DNA from 3 places in the Marinobacter sp. LM1 genome. Region 2 is predicted to be linked to each of the others. Evidence: predicted binding sites of a transcription regulator. Region 2 holds the regulator's gene; each other region holds the start of a gene.
The links. Region 2 encodes LexA, which represses DNA repair genes until DNA is damaged. Its sites were predicted from a motif close to CTGTNTNNNNANACAG; they were not measured.
Positions count from the first base shown of each region.

Region 1: the regulator LexA is predicted to act here: its motif matches at 2,236-2,251, upstream of recA (recombinase RecA).
Region 3: the regulator LexA is predicted to act here: its motif matches at 1,330-1,345, upstream of recN (DNA repair protein RecN).

Region 1 covers NZ_CP114373.1:1,251,239-1,256,446, reverse strand. Annotated here, with positions in the region: gene OZ656_RS05845 (PilZ domain-containing protein) at 230-607, shown strand; gene OZ656_RS05840 (flavodoxin family protein) at 608-1,069, opposite strand; gene recA (recombinase RecA) at 1,102-2,145, opposite strand; gene OZ656_RS05830 (nicotinamide-nucleotide amidohydrolase family protein) at 2,303-2,803, opposite strand; gene OZ656_RS05825 (FAD-dependent oxidoreductase) at 2,841-3,941, opposite strand; gene OZ656_RS05820 (TIGR04283 family arsenosugar biosynthesis glycosyltransferase) at 4,015-4,719, shown strand; gene OZ656_RS05815 (TIGR04282 family arsenosugar biosynthesis glycosyltransferase) at 4,716-5,208, shown strand, end outside.
Region 2 covers NZ_CP114373.1:1,657,581-1,662,788, forward strand. Annotated here, with positions in the region: gene OZ656_RS07740 (SIMPL domain-containing protein) at 1-426, opposite strand, end outside; gene OZ656_RS07745 (gamma-glutamyl-gamma-aminobutyrate hydrolase family protein) at 438-1,175, opposite strand; gene OZ656_RS07750 (amidoligase family protein) at 1,168-2,169, opposite strand; gene lexA (transcriptional repressor LexA) at 2,336-2,947, shown strand; gene OZ656_RS07760 (cell division inhibitor SulA) at 2,987-3,481, shown strand; gene OZ656_RS07765 (hypothetical protein) at 3,489-3,749, opposite strand; gene OZ656_RS07770 (DUF6586 family protein) at 3,807-4,289, opposite strand; gene OZ656_RS07775 (DUF1329 domain-containing protein) at 4,509-5,208, shown strand, end outside.
Region 3 covers NZ_CP114373.1:3,715,618-3,720,825, reverse strand. Annotated here, with positions in the region: gene recN (DNA repair protein RecN) at 1-1,285, opposite strand, end outside; gene grpE (nucleotide exchange factor GrpE) at 1,546-2,154, shown strand; gene dnaK (molecular chaperone DnaK) at 2,248-4,173, shown strand; gene dnaJ (molecular chaperone DnaJ) at 4,252-5,208, shown strand, end outside.

The sequences.
Region 1 (5,208 bases), 410 kb from region 2:
CCGTAACGGTCAGTTTTGTCGGATTTCAGGCCCGCCATTGTAGTGCCTGGGGCCGGGTCTGTCGCGTACCTCGTCCGGTTTTATCGAAAGGGGCCAGAGCCGACCGCAAGTGCCAACTTGGTCACAAATCCGGCCGTGGTCATTTTTCATGCAAGCCGTCGATTACTACACTTCATCTCCCGGACGGAATCCGGCCACAACAAGTACAAGACACGTGATGACTGAAAACATGACGAATAATTCCGCAGATCGCCGCATCAAGGATCGTTTTCCGGCGTCCTGCCTGAGGGTTCAACTTCGTGAGCGCGGTTTCTTCGGCCGTGGCAAACAGCCTGTGGCAGTTACCTGCCTGGACATGAACCGCTATGGTATGGCGGTTCTCTGCCCACGACCGGTGGATGTAGGTGTGCGACTGTTTCTTGATATCGAGGGCAAGTACATCAGTGAATCCCGGGTCGGAGCCCGGGTTATCGCCTGCCAGCCCTACCAGGCGGGATATCGGGTCAGTCTGCAGTTTGCCTATTGCCTGGACAAAAATGCCTACTCACGAACGATGGACAACGCACTGTCCCGTATTGAAGGCTTCTACAACCGCTACGCCAGTTGATCAAATCAGGCCGGCGTCAAGGCTGGCCGCCACTGCCATACCCAACTCGTAACACTGCTCTTCAAACTCGGGCCGGAATTCACCCCGGCATACCAGTGCATCCTGCACCAGCTTCCAGCGCAGCCCTGTGGTTATGGTCTCAATAGCTCGGCGGGTCCCGGTACCATCATGGCCGGCACGGATATAAAAGGCAAAAGGCAGGCCCTGGGTTTTCTCCAGGCAGGGATAGTAGCTGCGGTCGAAAAAGTCTTTCAGGGCGCCAGACATGTAGCCGAGGTTTTCCGTGGTGCCCAGGATGATGGCGTCGCATGCGAGGATGTCTTCGGGGCCAGCTTCGAGAGGCGCCTTTACCACCACCTCTACCGCTTCGATGTCCGGATTACGAGCGCCATTTTCGATGGCGCTCCGTAATCTCAGGGTATTCGGAGACGGGGCATGAGCCACAATCAGCAGTCGCTTCATGTCACGCCTCCCTATCTTTCTCTTTTTAGAATTTATAGCAGTTCGCCATTGGCTTCAGCAGGAGCCTCCGCCGTCTCTTTCTTGACCGGCTTGGGCATCAGCTTGTCACGCACTTTAGCCTCGATTTCATTGGCGATATCCAGGTTCTCTTCCAGGAACTTACAAGCGTTTGCTTTGCCCTGGCCGATCTTGTCGCCGTTATAGGCGTACCAGGCACCGGACTTGTCCACAAAGCCTTCTTTCACGCCCATGTCGAGCACTTCCGCCATGTGGTAGATGCCCTTACCGTACATGATCTGGAATTCTGCCTGCCGGAACGGCGGCGATACCTTGTTCTTGACGACTTTTACGCGGGTTTCGTTGCCCACCACTTCGTCGCCGTCTTTCACCGAACCGATACGGCGAATATCAAGGCGCACAGAGGAGTAGAATTTCAGGGCGTTACCACCGGTGGTAGTCTCGGGGCTACCGAACATAACGCCAATCTTCATACGGATCTGGTTGATGAACACCATCAGGCAATTGGCGTGCTTCACATTACCGGTAAGCTTGCGCAGTGCCTGTGACATCAGGCGAGCCTGAAGACCCACGTGGCTGTCGCCCATTTCGCCTTCAATTTCCGCTTTCGGGGTCAGCGCCGCAACCGAATCGACAATGATCACGTCCACCGCGTTCGAGCGCACGAGCATGTCGGCGATTTCCAGCGCCTGCTCACCGGTATCCGGCTGGGAAACCAGCAGCTCATCAACGTTAACACCCAGCTTTTCCGCATAAACCGGGTCCAGAGCGTGCTCGGCATCCACAAAGGCACAGGTTTTACCCTGTTTTTGCGCTTCCGCGATAACCTGCAAAGTCAGCGTGGTTTTACCGGAGCTCTCCGGGCCGTAAATCTCAACGATCCGACCGTAAGGAAGACCACCAATACCCAGAGCAACATCCAGCCCAAGAGAGCCGGTGGATACGGCAGGAATCGCCTCACGGGGCTGGTCGCCCATCTTCATTACGGCACCTTTACCGAACTGGCGTTCGATCTGGCTCAACGCTGCGCCGAGTGCTTTCTTGCGGTTATCTTCCATTCTTGCAAACCCTCGTTACCAGGGCCGCTCAACCTTGTCGGCCAATGCGGCAGAATCCGGAGAAAACCTGAATAGCCATCCAGTTTTTTCCTGTATATTTGAACAGTATTAAAACATATGGCCAGAAGGAGACCAACCCCCGGAAAGGTGAAAATCCTCACAGGGTTTCGACAAATCCGGTAACTCCTTCTAATACATACAAAACCGACTGCCGGCGCACCTGATCCCGATCGCCATCGAAATGCGCTACCCGGGCTTCGATGTTGCCAGCCCGGCTGCCCCAGGCAAACCAGACCGTACCAACCGGCTTGTCTGCACTACCCCCACCCGGCCCGGCAACACCGCTGATAGCGACGGCAATATCCACGCCTGTGGCACGTATGGCACCTGTCACCATCTGTCGCACCACCGGTTCACTGACCGCCCCGCACTGCTCCAGAGTATCAGCCTGTACGCCAAGGATGGCCTGCTTGGCGGCGTTACTGTAGGTCACCAGACCCGCCATAATATAGGCGGACGACCCCGCCCGGTCAGTCAGCACCTTGGCCACCCAGCCACCGGTGCAGCTTTCAGCGGTGGCGATGGTCATCCCCTTACGCTCAAGCGCCACCGCCAGCGCGTCACCAGCCTTGGCCAATTGTCCGTCGGTCACATTCATACGGTTCTCCCGTTTCCTGTAATGCCCGTCGCCAGTCTCAGGCTCCGGGAAAACTGTCAACAAATCCGCGATCAATGCGGTCTTTCCACTTCCAGACCCAGGCCCCCGAAAACGTCAAAGGGCCATAACTACCAATCGCCGTGCAGTCTCCCGCCGCCAACAGGTACAACGAAAACCTTCGCGGATAGAAACGCGCCAACGGTTTACCCGATATCGCAGCAGCAAGATTACGGGCCAGTATCGGCCCGGCACGAACCGCGTGTACCCCGGAACGGTCCAGCCTTTGGTCAACCCGGCTACAGGTATCTCCGGCCACAAACACATTGTGGTGAGACGTACTGCGATGGCTGGCGTCTACCCTGACAAAACCGGCTTCGTCTACGGCCAGGCCGCTGGCTCCCAGAAAGGGCAGAGCCCTGCCACCGGTAGATACCAGAACCGCATCGGCCCGCATTCGTCGCCCACCGGCCAACCGAACCCCGTCAACCACCGGCTCTCCATACTCCTCAACAATCTCGACACCGCAGCGCATCAGCGCCCGCCGCACCAGGCGGCGAAAGCGGGGACGAAAGCCCGGTACCACACCATTGCTGCCGGCCACCAGAACAACGCCCGCCTGGTCGCAATCCGCTGATCGCCGGGCCAGGGCCATAGCGATCTCCGCACCTCCTGCGCCTCCACCAAGAACAACAATACGCGGGCGCGCTCTGGCGCGCAGTGATCGCTCGGTTGCCGGCCAGTCTTCAGCAAATCGTTCGACGGGCTTAACACCGAGGATCATGCTGTCCGGCTCGTTCAGCACGGCACTGTCACTGGCCGATCCAACATCGACAGAAAGCAGATCGTAGGGCACCCCTTCACCACTTGCCAACACGACCTCCTGCTCGGCTGCCCGCAATTCAACAGCCCGATCGAGCACCAGCCTGCCACCGGCGGCGATCACCGTGGGCCCGACCAGGACACGACACTGATCGAAGCGATAGTGCCCGGCCAGCCAGCCCGGGATCATCCCGGAGTAGTACTGCCACCGGGACGGTGACACTAGCACCAACTCAGTCTCCGGCAACGGATCGCGCGCGAACTGACGCAACGCCACCATGTGAGCGTGGCCGGCACCCAGCAAAACCAGTCGCTTCATATTCTCATCTCTCGCCTGCCATGCTCACCATCCCGAGCTCTGATATGCTCCTCTCAGGAGGTCACCAAAATCCATGTTGCGACACCCAATACGCGAAGAAGATCCCCGGCTCGCAATCATCGTCCCCGTTCTCAACGAGATTGACGGTATCGAACCACTGCTGAGCCACCTGGAAATCTGGCGTCAGCGGGGCGCCGAAATCATTGTGGTGGATGGCGGCAGCGACGACAAATCGGACAGTCTCATTGAAGCAAGGGGGTTTCCCCTGATTCGCTCTGCCCGCGGACGCGCAACCCAGATGAATGCTGGAGCACGAAGCAGCCAATCGCCTTTCCTGATATTCCTGCACTCGGACACCCGGCTGCCGGAGCATGCGGACACGCAAGTGATGACTCACCTGGCACGCTCAGAAACCAGCTGGGGCCGTTTTGATGTTTGTATCGACGGCCGCTCCCGCCTGTTGCCGATCGTTGGCGCCATGATGAATCTGCGCTCGAGACTGACCGGCATCGCCACGGGCGATCAGGCCCTGTTTATGACTCGAACCCTGTTCGAGCAGGTCGGAGGGTTTCCGGAACAACCACTGATGGAAGATGTGGAAATCTGCAAACGCCTGAAACACATCACGCCCCCGGTGTGTCTGAGGGACAGAGTGGTCACCTCCGGCCGGCGCTGGGATCAGCGCGGCGGCTGGCGGACGATCTGTTTAATGTGGCAGTTGCGCTGGGCCTATTGGCGCGGCGTTCCCGCAGACCAACTGGCAGTCCGTTACCGATGAACCAGACACGCATTATTGTTATCGCCAAAGAACCCCGGCCCGGGAAGGTAAAAACCCGTCTGATCCCGGCGCTGGGTGAGGCCGGTGCCGCCCGGCTGGCAGACCGCATGCTGCGGCACACTCTGGCGCAGGCCCTCGACGCCAGTATCGGCCCGGTGGAGCTCTGTGTCAGCCCGGATCCTGCGGCAGAATACTGGCAACAGTTGGACCCTGGTGACCGAGCCATCCTGTCTTCCCAGGCTGAAGGTGACCTGGGCCATCGCATGGCGGAAGCGGCCAGGCATGCCCTGACAGCCGGCTTACCGGTGATCCTGATCGGAACGGACTGCCCGGATCTTGACGCCAACCGACTGAAGCAAATGGCCGGCGACCTCCTGAACCACGATGCCTGCCTGTGCCCGGTCGCCGACGGCGGCTATGCCCTGCTGGGGCTCCGGCGTTTCAGCCCGACCCTCTTCACGGATATACCCTGGAGTACCGAGCAGGTGG
Region 2 (5,208 bases):
GTGGCTGCCAAGATGATATTGCAGCCCCAGCTTGTTGGCTTCACCAATCAACGGATTCAGCAGATCCAGATCGTTGATCGAGAAGCTGACGGTCTGGCTTGCCACCGATACTCGCTTGGGATCCTGGCCTTGTTCCCGTACAGGAAGCATGCGAGTGTAAACACTGAGATCGGCATCAGAATAGTCGTCCAGCTCATTACGATAGGCCGCAATGGCCTGGCGCCATTCGTCCATGGTGTCGGACACCTGTTCAGAGGCCTTGGCGGCATCCGGGTGCTCGGCCGTGACTGAGAACTGCAGTCTGGCGCTGTCTGGTTCGTAACGAACAATACCTTCGCCATTCAGGCTCACTTCTCCGGCACTGGCTGCCGCGGGTATCACGGTGACGGCGGCGGCGAGCGCAAGTGGCAGTCGACGTTTGATCATGGTCATTCTCCTTATGAGTGGAACTCCGGGCCTTCCCGGTTATCCAGTCGTTCCAGTTTCCGGGCCCGGGCGGCGTGCACAAAGTGGCTGAAGATGCGACGGTGCCCGGTGTGGTAAAGCAGGTATTCGGGGTGCCATTGCACTCCCATCAACCATTGTCGGCCGGTGTTTTCGATGGCCTGCACAAACAGGTCGTTGTCCACGGCCGTCACTCTGAGATTCTGTCCAAGGCGCTTGATGGCCTGGCTGTGAATGCGGTTGGCGCCAATCACGTGGCTGTACATCAGGCCTCCCAGACGGCTGTCCCGGACCAGGCGAACCGTTTGGAGGGGTAATAACAAAGGTCGATGTCGGGTATGTACCCGCAACGGGGTAACGTTCTGGCACAGGGACCCGCCGTGAAAGACGTTGATAAACTGTGCACCGCGGCAGATACCCAGCACCGGAATGTTAATCGCCTCCGCCTGGCGGAGAAGCTCGGTGTCGGTAGCATCCCGTTTCAGGTCATACCTGGCCGTCACCTGGGGTTGTTGACCATAGCGGCCCGGATGCACGTGGGTGCCGCCCGAGAGTACCAGCCCGTCCAGTAGTTCGACGTTGGTTCGGTCGCCCGGGCGGATGTAGTGTGTTCTGGCGCCATGCAGGCGCAGGCCCAGGCTGATCAGCCGATGGGCCATACTTCGCCGGGCCGGGCCACTGATGCCGATGGTGAGGCCGGGGATGTCCGTTTCGCTTTCCCAGTCAGACATAACCGTGCTGATGCAGCCATTCATCGGTGGTCTCACGCCAGGAGCGGGTGAGATTGCGGAAGCTGAACTTCCGGGAGTCGTGGAATTCGCCCCGCAGGGCATCAAGATCCTGACGGTTGTTGGCAAGCTGCTCCAGCACTACCCAATCGTTCCAGACTGTGGAGAAGTGCCAATTGGGATTGTCGATATCACAATCCGGCAGCCGGTAGTGCAGAGTAGGACGACTTTTGATCCTGGGGTCCTGAACGTATTCGGACAACAGCGATTCGTTCAGATGAGCGAACAGTGGCAGAAGATCCAATGCCTTGTTCCGGGTAGGGTTGTAGTGCAGATAGTCCCTCATCAGTGTGTCCAGGTCAGGACGGTAATCGTCCGCCATCAGCTTGTCTGTGTAGCGGCTGCTCCAGGGCTCGATGTAGGTGGTGAACTTCCGGCTGATATCCAGCTGATGCCGGGACTTGAGCCAGTCATACAGCAGTGCGAACGCCTGCAGGTAACGAACCAGGGTATCGGGCTCGAGGTCGGGCAGTTCCGGGTTGAGCTGAAGCCCGAACGCAAAGTAAATGGCCTCCCGGCTGCCTTCTGCACCCAGGCCTCGAAGCTCGTCTACCAGATTCTCAATCATGTCCAGAGCCGACATTGCCAGCGGCGGCCCTACTATCTCCAGAGGGACAATTTTTTCAGCGGCAAAATCAATGACATCCATGGCGTGGTTGCCGAGCTCCCGAATGGATTCCGGGAGCCGTTCATCGGCGAGGTCCAGATCTTTGATGGGATCAGAGTCCAGTTCGATGGTGAAAACCCCGGCATCGGTGTCCAGTCGGGTGACATAACGGGATGTCAGCTCCGGCTCACCCCCAAGTAGGCGGGCAGCGTGCGCGACCAGGGCCTCGTAGGTCAGGCCGGACAGTTCAATCTCAACCCCGACTTTTCGTTCCTGGCCGTCCCGATTTGTCTTGCGTTCCGGCATCTTGCAGCGATCGTTTGCGGTCATGGTTGGTTATGGCTTCCCTGTGTCTGGTTTCCGTCACCATAACATACAGGCTGGTGCTCGCCTGTTACAGGAAGGAAACGAAACGGAGGGGGCTTTACACTGGATAAAACACTGTATATAGTCAGTTCACTGTATAAAAAAACAGGATCGAAATTCCGGAGCCCGACTGATGAAACTGACTGCAAGACAATCCCAGGTGCTGGACATTATCCGACGTTACGTGGATGAAACCGGCTACCCGCCCACCAGGGCTGAAATTGCCGCAGAGCTGGGATTCCGTTCCGCCAACGCGGCGGAAGAACATCTGAGGGCTCTGGCAAGGAAAGGCGCCATCGAGATGGTCCCGGGAGCCAGCCGGGGCATTCGCCTGCCGGAGGCCGAAGAAGATCTGGGCCTCCCTGTCATCGGGCAGGTTGCCGCCGGTAGCCCGATTCTGGCGCAGGAACATATTGAAGATCACTGCACGCTGCAGCCGGGCTTCTTCTCTCCTTCAGCAGATTACCTTTTGCGGGTACGGGGGATGAGCATGAAAGACATCGGGATTCTGGATGGTGATTTACTGGCGGTGCACAGTACCCAGGATGTCCATAACGGTCAGATCGTTGTCGCTCGTGTCGGAGAGGAGGTCACCGTCAAGCGTTTCCGCAGGGAAGGCAACAAGGTCTGGCTGATTGCAGAGAATGAGGAGTTTGCTCCGATTGAGGTCGATCTTGCGGAGCAGGAATTGTTTATTGAAGGTCTCGGCGTAGGCGTTATCCGCCGCTCCGATCTTCACTGAGTACCGTATTCGGCAGCGCATGGCGCAGGTAGGTGAGTAATGGAACAGTTGAGCTTCACTCAGAACATGGCATTTCAGCCGGCAGCTGTTGTTGCGGCTGGTGCGGTTTCCTCTGGCCAAAGGGCACCGGCGGCCAGGGTAGCAGCGTCCGGTTCGGAGCGACGTTCAGCGTCTGGCTTCGGTGGCAATGTTACCGAGATTATTCTTCCGGAGGAGCAGGTGGAGAATTTCCAGTTGCTGCTGCCAATGCTCACACAACTCAACCAGGAGAAACGTTGGCTGGCGTGGATTGATCCTCCCCAGTCCCTGGTGGCCAAGTGGCAGAAAATGCACGGCATTGTGGCCAGTGAGATTCTGGTGTTGCGGTCAACGACAGAATTCCCGGCTCAAGAGCTGGCTGAGCGGGCGCTGGGCGCAGGCACCTGCCATGCCGTTGTGCTCTGGACTCACAAGCTGGGCCGTGCGGCGCTGGAAGCGTTGCAAAAGGCATCTGCCAAGGGTAATAGCCACGGTGTGGTGTTGCGCCAGAGATAACGGGTGCTCAATGCAAGGTGTAGTGGGGCTGATTGTCGGCGAACTCGCTTTCGTCCTCTTCCCAGTCAATGTCGTGGCTGATGTTGCCAGCGGCCTCGATGCCAGCGGCAATCATCGCCTTGGCGACGTTCATGTCCCGGTCTTCCAGCATTTCTCTGGCCTCATCAGAGAATGAGATGCGCACAAGTGGAGCTGCGTCGTCATCAATCCGGCGAAGCGCGTAGTCGCCGTCGGCGAGTTGTACAATTTCAAAAAACGAAGGTGACATTCATTCAACCTATATCTGCTGTCAGCGTATGTTAATGGATTGGCTCCGGCAGGCGGATTACCACTCGCTGTGTTGCTCGTCTATCTCTCTGGTCAATACGGTCATGGCAGCCAGTATCTTGTTCAGAGCCTGAACGGACCGATCTGGCCCCTGATCCGCCGAAACCGCAATGATGTTTTCTTCCGTCACGGTTTTCCGTGTCTTGGGCGGTTCTCCAGCGGCAGCCTCCAACTGATTCAGCTGTTGCCACCAACTGCCTGGTGTTTCAGCCAGTTCCTTCAACATCCCGCCTTCCGCAATCGCATAGGGAAACAGCGCCTCCAGCTCATCAATGGAGGCCGGTCTGTCGACTTTGTTCTGGTGACATCGGGCAATCATTACCAGCAGGAGTAAGCGAGCCCGCAGCAACAACTCAATGGCACCTTGCAGTTGGGCTTCTCGTTCTGGTGCAGTCGCCGCTTCGTCTTGCTCAACCCGGACTAGTAACGTTTTGGCCAGAAACAGCTTTTGCGAAACCAGGGTGTGCCATTGTGATGCCATGAGGAAACCTGCGAGCGAAAAATCAGAGAAACAGGGCCGGTAAAACTTTGGGAGTCTACCATTTTTGGCTGTTTATTTCTCGCTCTGTCCGCTTTGTGGAAATGCTCTTGTCACAAGAAACTACAAACAACCACTTGAAACGGGCGTTTGAAACTGGCAAAAAGAGCGTCAGATTGGGTGAGTATTGACCACTCATGTGACTCACGCTGGAGGTTGAGGATGCGAAACCGATTTATTGCTGCCATCGCAGTTGCTGTTATGGGGGCGTCCAGTCCGCTGCTGGCAAAGGTAACACAGGCGGAAGCCGCGCGCCTGAATAATGAGCTGACACCGGTTGGTGCTGAGCGCGCGGGCAACGCAGCGGGCACCATTCCAGCCTGGGATGGCGGGCTTGCCACGCCACCGGCGAATTGGCGCGAGGGGTCTGTAGAAACCAATCCGTTCCCTGGCGATGACGCCCTGTATGTGGTGACGGGTGATAACCTTGATCTTTACCGGGATAAGTTGTCGGACGGCCACATACGGATGCTGGAGCAATATGGCCCGGCATTTTTCATGCCGGTGTATGAAACCCGTCGGACAGCGGCTTTTCCCGAACATGTATACGAGAAGTTCCGTCAGAATGCCCTGACCGCCGAGCTTTTGGATAATGGTAACGGGGTAAGAGACACCATCATGACCAGCCCGTTCCCCATTCCGAAGAATGGTCTGGAGGCGATCTGGAACCACATTCTCCGGTATCGCGGTGAGGAGGTGTCCTTCCGAAGTGCTTCAGCCACTCCTCAGGAAGACGGTTCTTTCAACCCGGTGGTCAACCACTACGATTATTTTTTCGCGTACAGTCAGGTAGGCGCGGATCTTGCCGATATCGACAACAAGATCTTCTACCTGAAAACCGAGACTATCGCCCCGACCACGC
Region 3 (5,208 bases), 2.1 Mb from region 2:
TGGCCAACGATCGGGCGGGTTGGCCCGGGTTGGCACTCACCAGGAATTCCACCTCTTCCATGCCGTGAGGGGCAGGTTCGTCATCACTGTTCCGGCTCAGGTGGCTGACAAACTGCACCGATGGCATGCTCAATTGTGCCAACTCCCGGGCGATTCGCTGGTCGAGCTCCATGGCGGCATTCCGGCGTGTTTCTGTCAGTTTGGTGGCCAGGGCGTCAAACCGTGCCCGCAGGTTTTCCAGCTCGGCCTGAAGCTGTTCCAGGCTGCCTTCACCGCCATCCAGTTCGGCCAGCTCCTGGCTCAGGCGTTGATGCAACTCCGGCAACTCCTCCGGGGTGATCCGGTGTTTGCGTGCCATCTGATAAATGGCGCTGAGCCGTTCTTCCACTTCGTTCAGTCGGACCGGGTCGGCTTCGTAGTCGTCTACGAAGCGGCGCAGGTTGTCGCCGGCTTCTGAAATCTGAATCTGTGCTTCGTTCAGCATCTGGATGGTGTCGGTCAGTGCCGGGACATCAACCGGCAGTTGCTCCAGTTGGAGCAGTGCCTGGCGCACCAGGTCTGCGGCCGAAACCTCATCTTCAGTGCATAGCAGGGCGGCCTGGTGGCTGCTGTGAAGTACGGCGTCGGCCTGGCTGAGCTGTGCCTGTTCGGTTTCCAGGGTTGTCTGTTCGTCCTCGCCCAGCGCCAACCTGTCCAGCTCTTCCACCTGATAGCGCAGCAGCTGCAAACGGGCCTCGGCCTCATCAGCATTGTGCTGGCGTTGCAGTAGTTTCTGGCGCGTCTGGTGCCAGGCTTTCCATGCAGATCGGGTTTCGTCGGCCAGGCTTTCCGCGCCGGCGAACTCGTCCAGCAGCTTTCGGTGGGTTTCCTTGCGCAGCAGGGATTGATGCTGGTGCTGACTGTGGATATCCATCAGCAGGCTGCCCAGTTCTTTCAATTGTGACAGCGGGCAGGGCTGGCCATTAATGAATGCCTTGGAGCGGCCGTCCTTGCTGATGGTCCGGCGCAGGATGCAATCGTCCTTGTCGTCCAGCTCATGGCTGTCCAGCCAGGACCGGGCTTCGGGGATGCGGGATATATCGAAGCTGGCGGTAATGTCGGCACGCTTGGCGCCATGGCGAACGGCGCCGGCATCGGCCCGGCCACCCATGGCCAGCCCCAGGGCATCGAGTACAATCGACTTGCCGGCGCCGGTTTCACCGGTCAGGGCTGTCATACCGCGGTTGAACTGCAGTTCAACCCTTTCTGCAATGGCGTAGTTCGATACCGTGAGTTGTGTGAGCATGCCGCAACCTCCGCTCGTTCTTGAGCAAGTGATAACTCTGACCACTGTTCGTTCATACAGTTGCTGTGAATATATACAGGGTTTTTCCGGTTTGCAAACAGGAATTGATGAAAACATCAAAGATTGCGTGGGTGACGGTTGAAACCCGGGAAGCGGGCCCCATATCGGTTCGCAAAGCGATTCTTTCCTGCTTTCTGGACAAGCGGGAGTGGTTATTTCTGCAGGCCTTCGTGGCCGTGAAAACGTTATCAGGAGTTGTCATGAGTGCTGACGAAAAGCGCAACGAACAGGTAGAAGAACGCAACGAGGCAGCAGAAGCTGCGGCGGAAGAGCAGGCTGCAGGTAACCAGGATGCCGAGCAGTCACCGGATCAGGGCTCCGAGCTGGATGTGCTGCAGCAGAAACTGCAGGAGTACCAGGAGCAGGCCTTGCGGGCACAGGCGGAGATGCAGAATGTCCGTCGCCGGGCCGAGATTGATGTGGAAAAAGCTCACAAGTTTGCGCTCGAGAAGTTTGTGAAAGAGCTGTTGCCGGTGGCCGACAGTCTGGAGAAGGCGGTCGAAAGCACCGAGGGTCACGAAAATGCAGGCGAGCTGGTTGCGTCCATTCGCGAAGGTGTGGAAATGACCCTGACGCTGTTCATGAACAGCCTGAAGAAATTCAACGTTGAACAGCTCAACCCGGTGGGTGAGCCGTTCGATCCGCAGCAGCACGAAGCCATGTCCATGGTGCCGGCGCCGGATGCCGAGCCTAACAGCGTGGTTGCGGTTGTGCAGAAAGGTTATCTGCTTAATGGCCGGGTGGTTCGTCCGGCGATGGTCGTAGTGGCCAAGGCAGAAGATGCGCCAAAAATCGACGAGCAGGCTTGAAAAGTCGAGCAGAGCGCCAATATAGCGATTAAACAGCAAAGGCCGGGGTAGGCATTCTCCGGAACAGCATTCAGAAAGATTTGGAGTGATTCGATGAGCAAGATTATTGGTATCGACCTGGGAACCACAAACTCCTGTGTGGCGATCATGGATGGCGACAAGGTAAAGGTGATTGAAAACGCAGAGGGTGATCGCACCACCCCGTCCATCATCGCCTACACCGATGACAACGAGACTCTGGTTGGCCAGTCAGCCAAGCGTCAGGCGGTGACCAACCCGCACAACACTCTTTACGCCATCAAGCGTCTGATTGGTCGTCGTTTTGAAGATGACGTGGTTCAGAAAGACATCAAGATGGTGCCCTACAAAATCGCCAAGGCAGACAACGGTGACGCCTGGGTTGAGGTAAAGGGTCAGAAAATGGCGCCGCCGCAGGTGTCTGCAGAAGTTCTGAAGAAAATGAAGAAGACTGCAGAAGACTACCTGGGTGAAAAGGTAACCGAAGCGGTGATCACCGTGCCTGCGTACTTCAATGACAGCCAACGCCAGGCGACCAAGGATGCTGGCAAGATTGCTGGCCTGGAAGTGAAGCGGATCATCAACGAGCCGACTGCTGCGGCCCTGGCTTATGGCCTGGACAAGAAGAGCGGTGATCGTACCGTTGCTGTGTACGACCTGGGTGGTGGTACTTTCGATCTGTCCATCATCGAAATTGCGGACGTAGACGGAGAGCACCAGTTCGAAGTACTGGCCACCAACGGTGACACTTTCCTGGGCGGTGAAGACTTCGACCTGAAAGTGATTGAATATCTGGCCGACCAGTTCAAGAAAGACAGCGGCATCGATCTTCGCGGCGACTCTCTGGCCATGCAGCGTCTGAAAGAAGCGGCCGAGAAGGCCAAGATCGAGCTCTCCAGCAGCCAGCAGACCGACGTAAACCTGCCGTACATCACTGCAGATGCGTCTGGTCCCAAGCACATGAACGTGAAGCTGACCCGTGCCAAGCTGGAGTCGCTGGTGGAAGACCTGGTTCAGCGCAGTCTGGAGCCCTGTAAGGTTGCTCTTCAGGATGCGGGCATGAAGGCTGGTGAAATCGACGAGGTTATTCTGGTCGGTGGTCAGACCCGTATGCCGCTGGTGCAGGAGAAAGTAAAAGAGTTCTTCGGCAAAGAGCCGCGTAAAGACGTGAACCCGGACGAGGCTGTAGCCATGGGGGCAGCGATTCAGGGCGCGGTACTGTCTGGCGACGTGAAAGACGTACTGCTGCTGGACGTAACCCCGCTGACCCTGGGTATCGAAACCATGGGTGGCGTGGCCACTCCGCTGATCGAGAAGAACACCACGATTCCGACCAAGAAATCGCAGACCTTCTCTACAGCGGATGACAACCAGACTGCAGTGACCATTCACGTGGTTCAGGGTGAGCGTAAGCAGGCGGCACAGAACAAGTCTCTGGGCCGTTTCGATCTGGCCGACATTCCGCCGGCACCGCGCGGTGTGCCGCAGATCGAAGTAACCTTCGATATTGATGCCAACGGTATCCTGAACGTGTCTGCCAAAGACAAGGCGACCGGCAAGGAACAGTCCATCGTGATCAAGGCCTCTTCTGGTCTGAACGATGACGAGATCGAGAAGATGGTTCGCGATGCCGAGGCCAATGCCGAGGAAGACCGCAAGTTCGAGGAGCTTGTCCAGGCCCGTAACCAGGGTGATGCCATGGTACACGCCGTGCGCAAGACCTTGAGTGAAGCCGGTGACAAGGTCTCCGACAGCGAGAAGGAGTCCATCGAGGCCGCCATTAAGGATCTGGAAGAGGCCCTCGAGGGTTCTGACAAGGAAGCGATCGAAGCCAAGACTCAAAAGCTGACCGAAGTGTCCTCTGAGCTGGCTCAGAAGATGTACGCGGATCAGGCCGACCAGGCTCAGCAGGCCGGTGGCCAGGAAGAAGGTCAGGCCAAGAGTGCTGACGACGCCGTCGATGCCGAGTTCGAGGAAGTCAAAGACGACGACAAGAAGTAATTCCGAGGTACATCAAGTAGTTGGGGAAACGCGGGCCGGGCTCGCGTTTTCCTCGTTATAAAAACAGGGTTTTGAAGCATGGCCAAGCGCGATTATTACGAAGTACTCGGGATCTCCCGGGATGCGGACGAAAAGGAAATTAAGCGGGCGTATCGAAAGCTCGCGATGAAGTACCACCCGGACCGTAACCCGGATGACAAAGATGCCGAGAACAAATTCAAAGAGGCCAGCGAAGCCTACGAAATCCTGGCGGACTCCAGTAAGCGCGCCGCCTACGACCAGTTTGGTCATGCCGGCGTAGACGGTCAGGCTGGCGGCGGCTTTGGTGGCGGTGGCGCCAGCTTCTCCGACATCTTTGGTGATGTGTTCGGTGACATCTTCGGTGGTGGTGGCCGTGGCCGAACCACCCGCGGTGCAGATCTTCGCTACACCCTGGAGCTGGATCTGGAAGAGGCCGTTAAGGGCAAAACCGTCAAGATCAACATCCCTGGCCATAAAGAATGTGAAGCCTGTGACGGCAGTGGCGCTGAAAAAGGCTCTCGCCCGGAAACCTGTGGCACCTGCCAGGGCATGGGTCAGGTCCGGATGCAGCAAGGCTTCTTCACCGTACAGCAAGCCTGTCCTACCTGTCGTGGCTCCGGTCAGATCATCAAGAACCCGTGTAAGAGCTGCCATGGCCAAGGTCGGGTGCGCCAGGAGAAAACCCTCTCCGTCAAGGTGCCGCCAGGTGTTGATACTGGCGACCGTATTCGCTTGTCCGGCGAAGGTGAGATGGGTGTAGATGGAGGGCCTCCTGGAGACCTTTATGTACAGGTCGCCGTTCGTGAGCATTCCATTTTCACCCGTGACGGTCGCAATCTTTACTGCGAAGTGCCCATCAGCATCGTCGACGCCACCCTCGGTGGCGAGCTGGAAGTACCAACGCTGGATGGTCGGGTAAAGCTCAAGATTCCGCCTGAGACCCAGACCGGCAAACTGTTCCGTCTGCGCAACAAAGGCGTCAGCCCGGTCCGCGGTGGCCCGGCCGGTGATTTG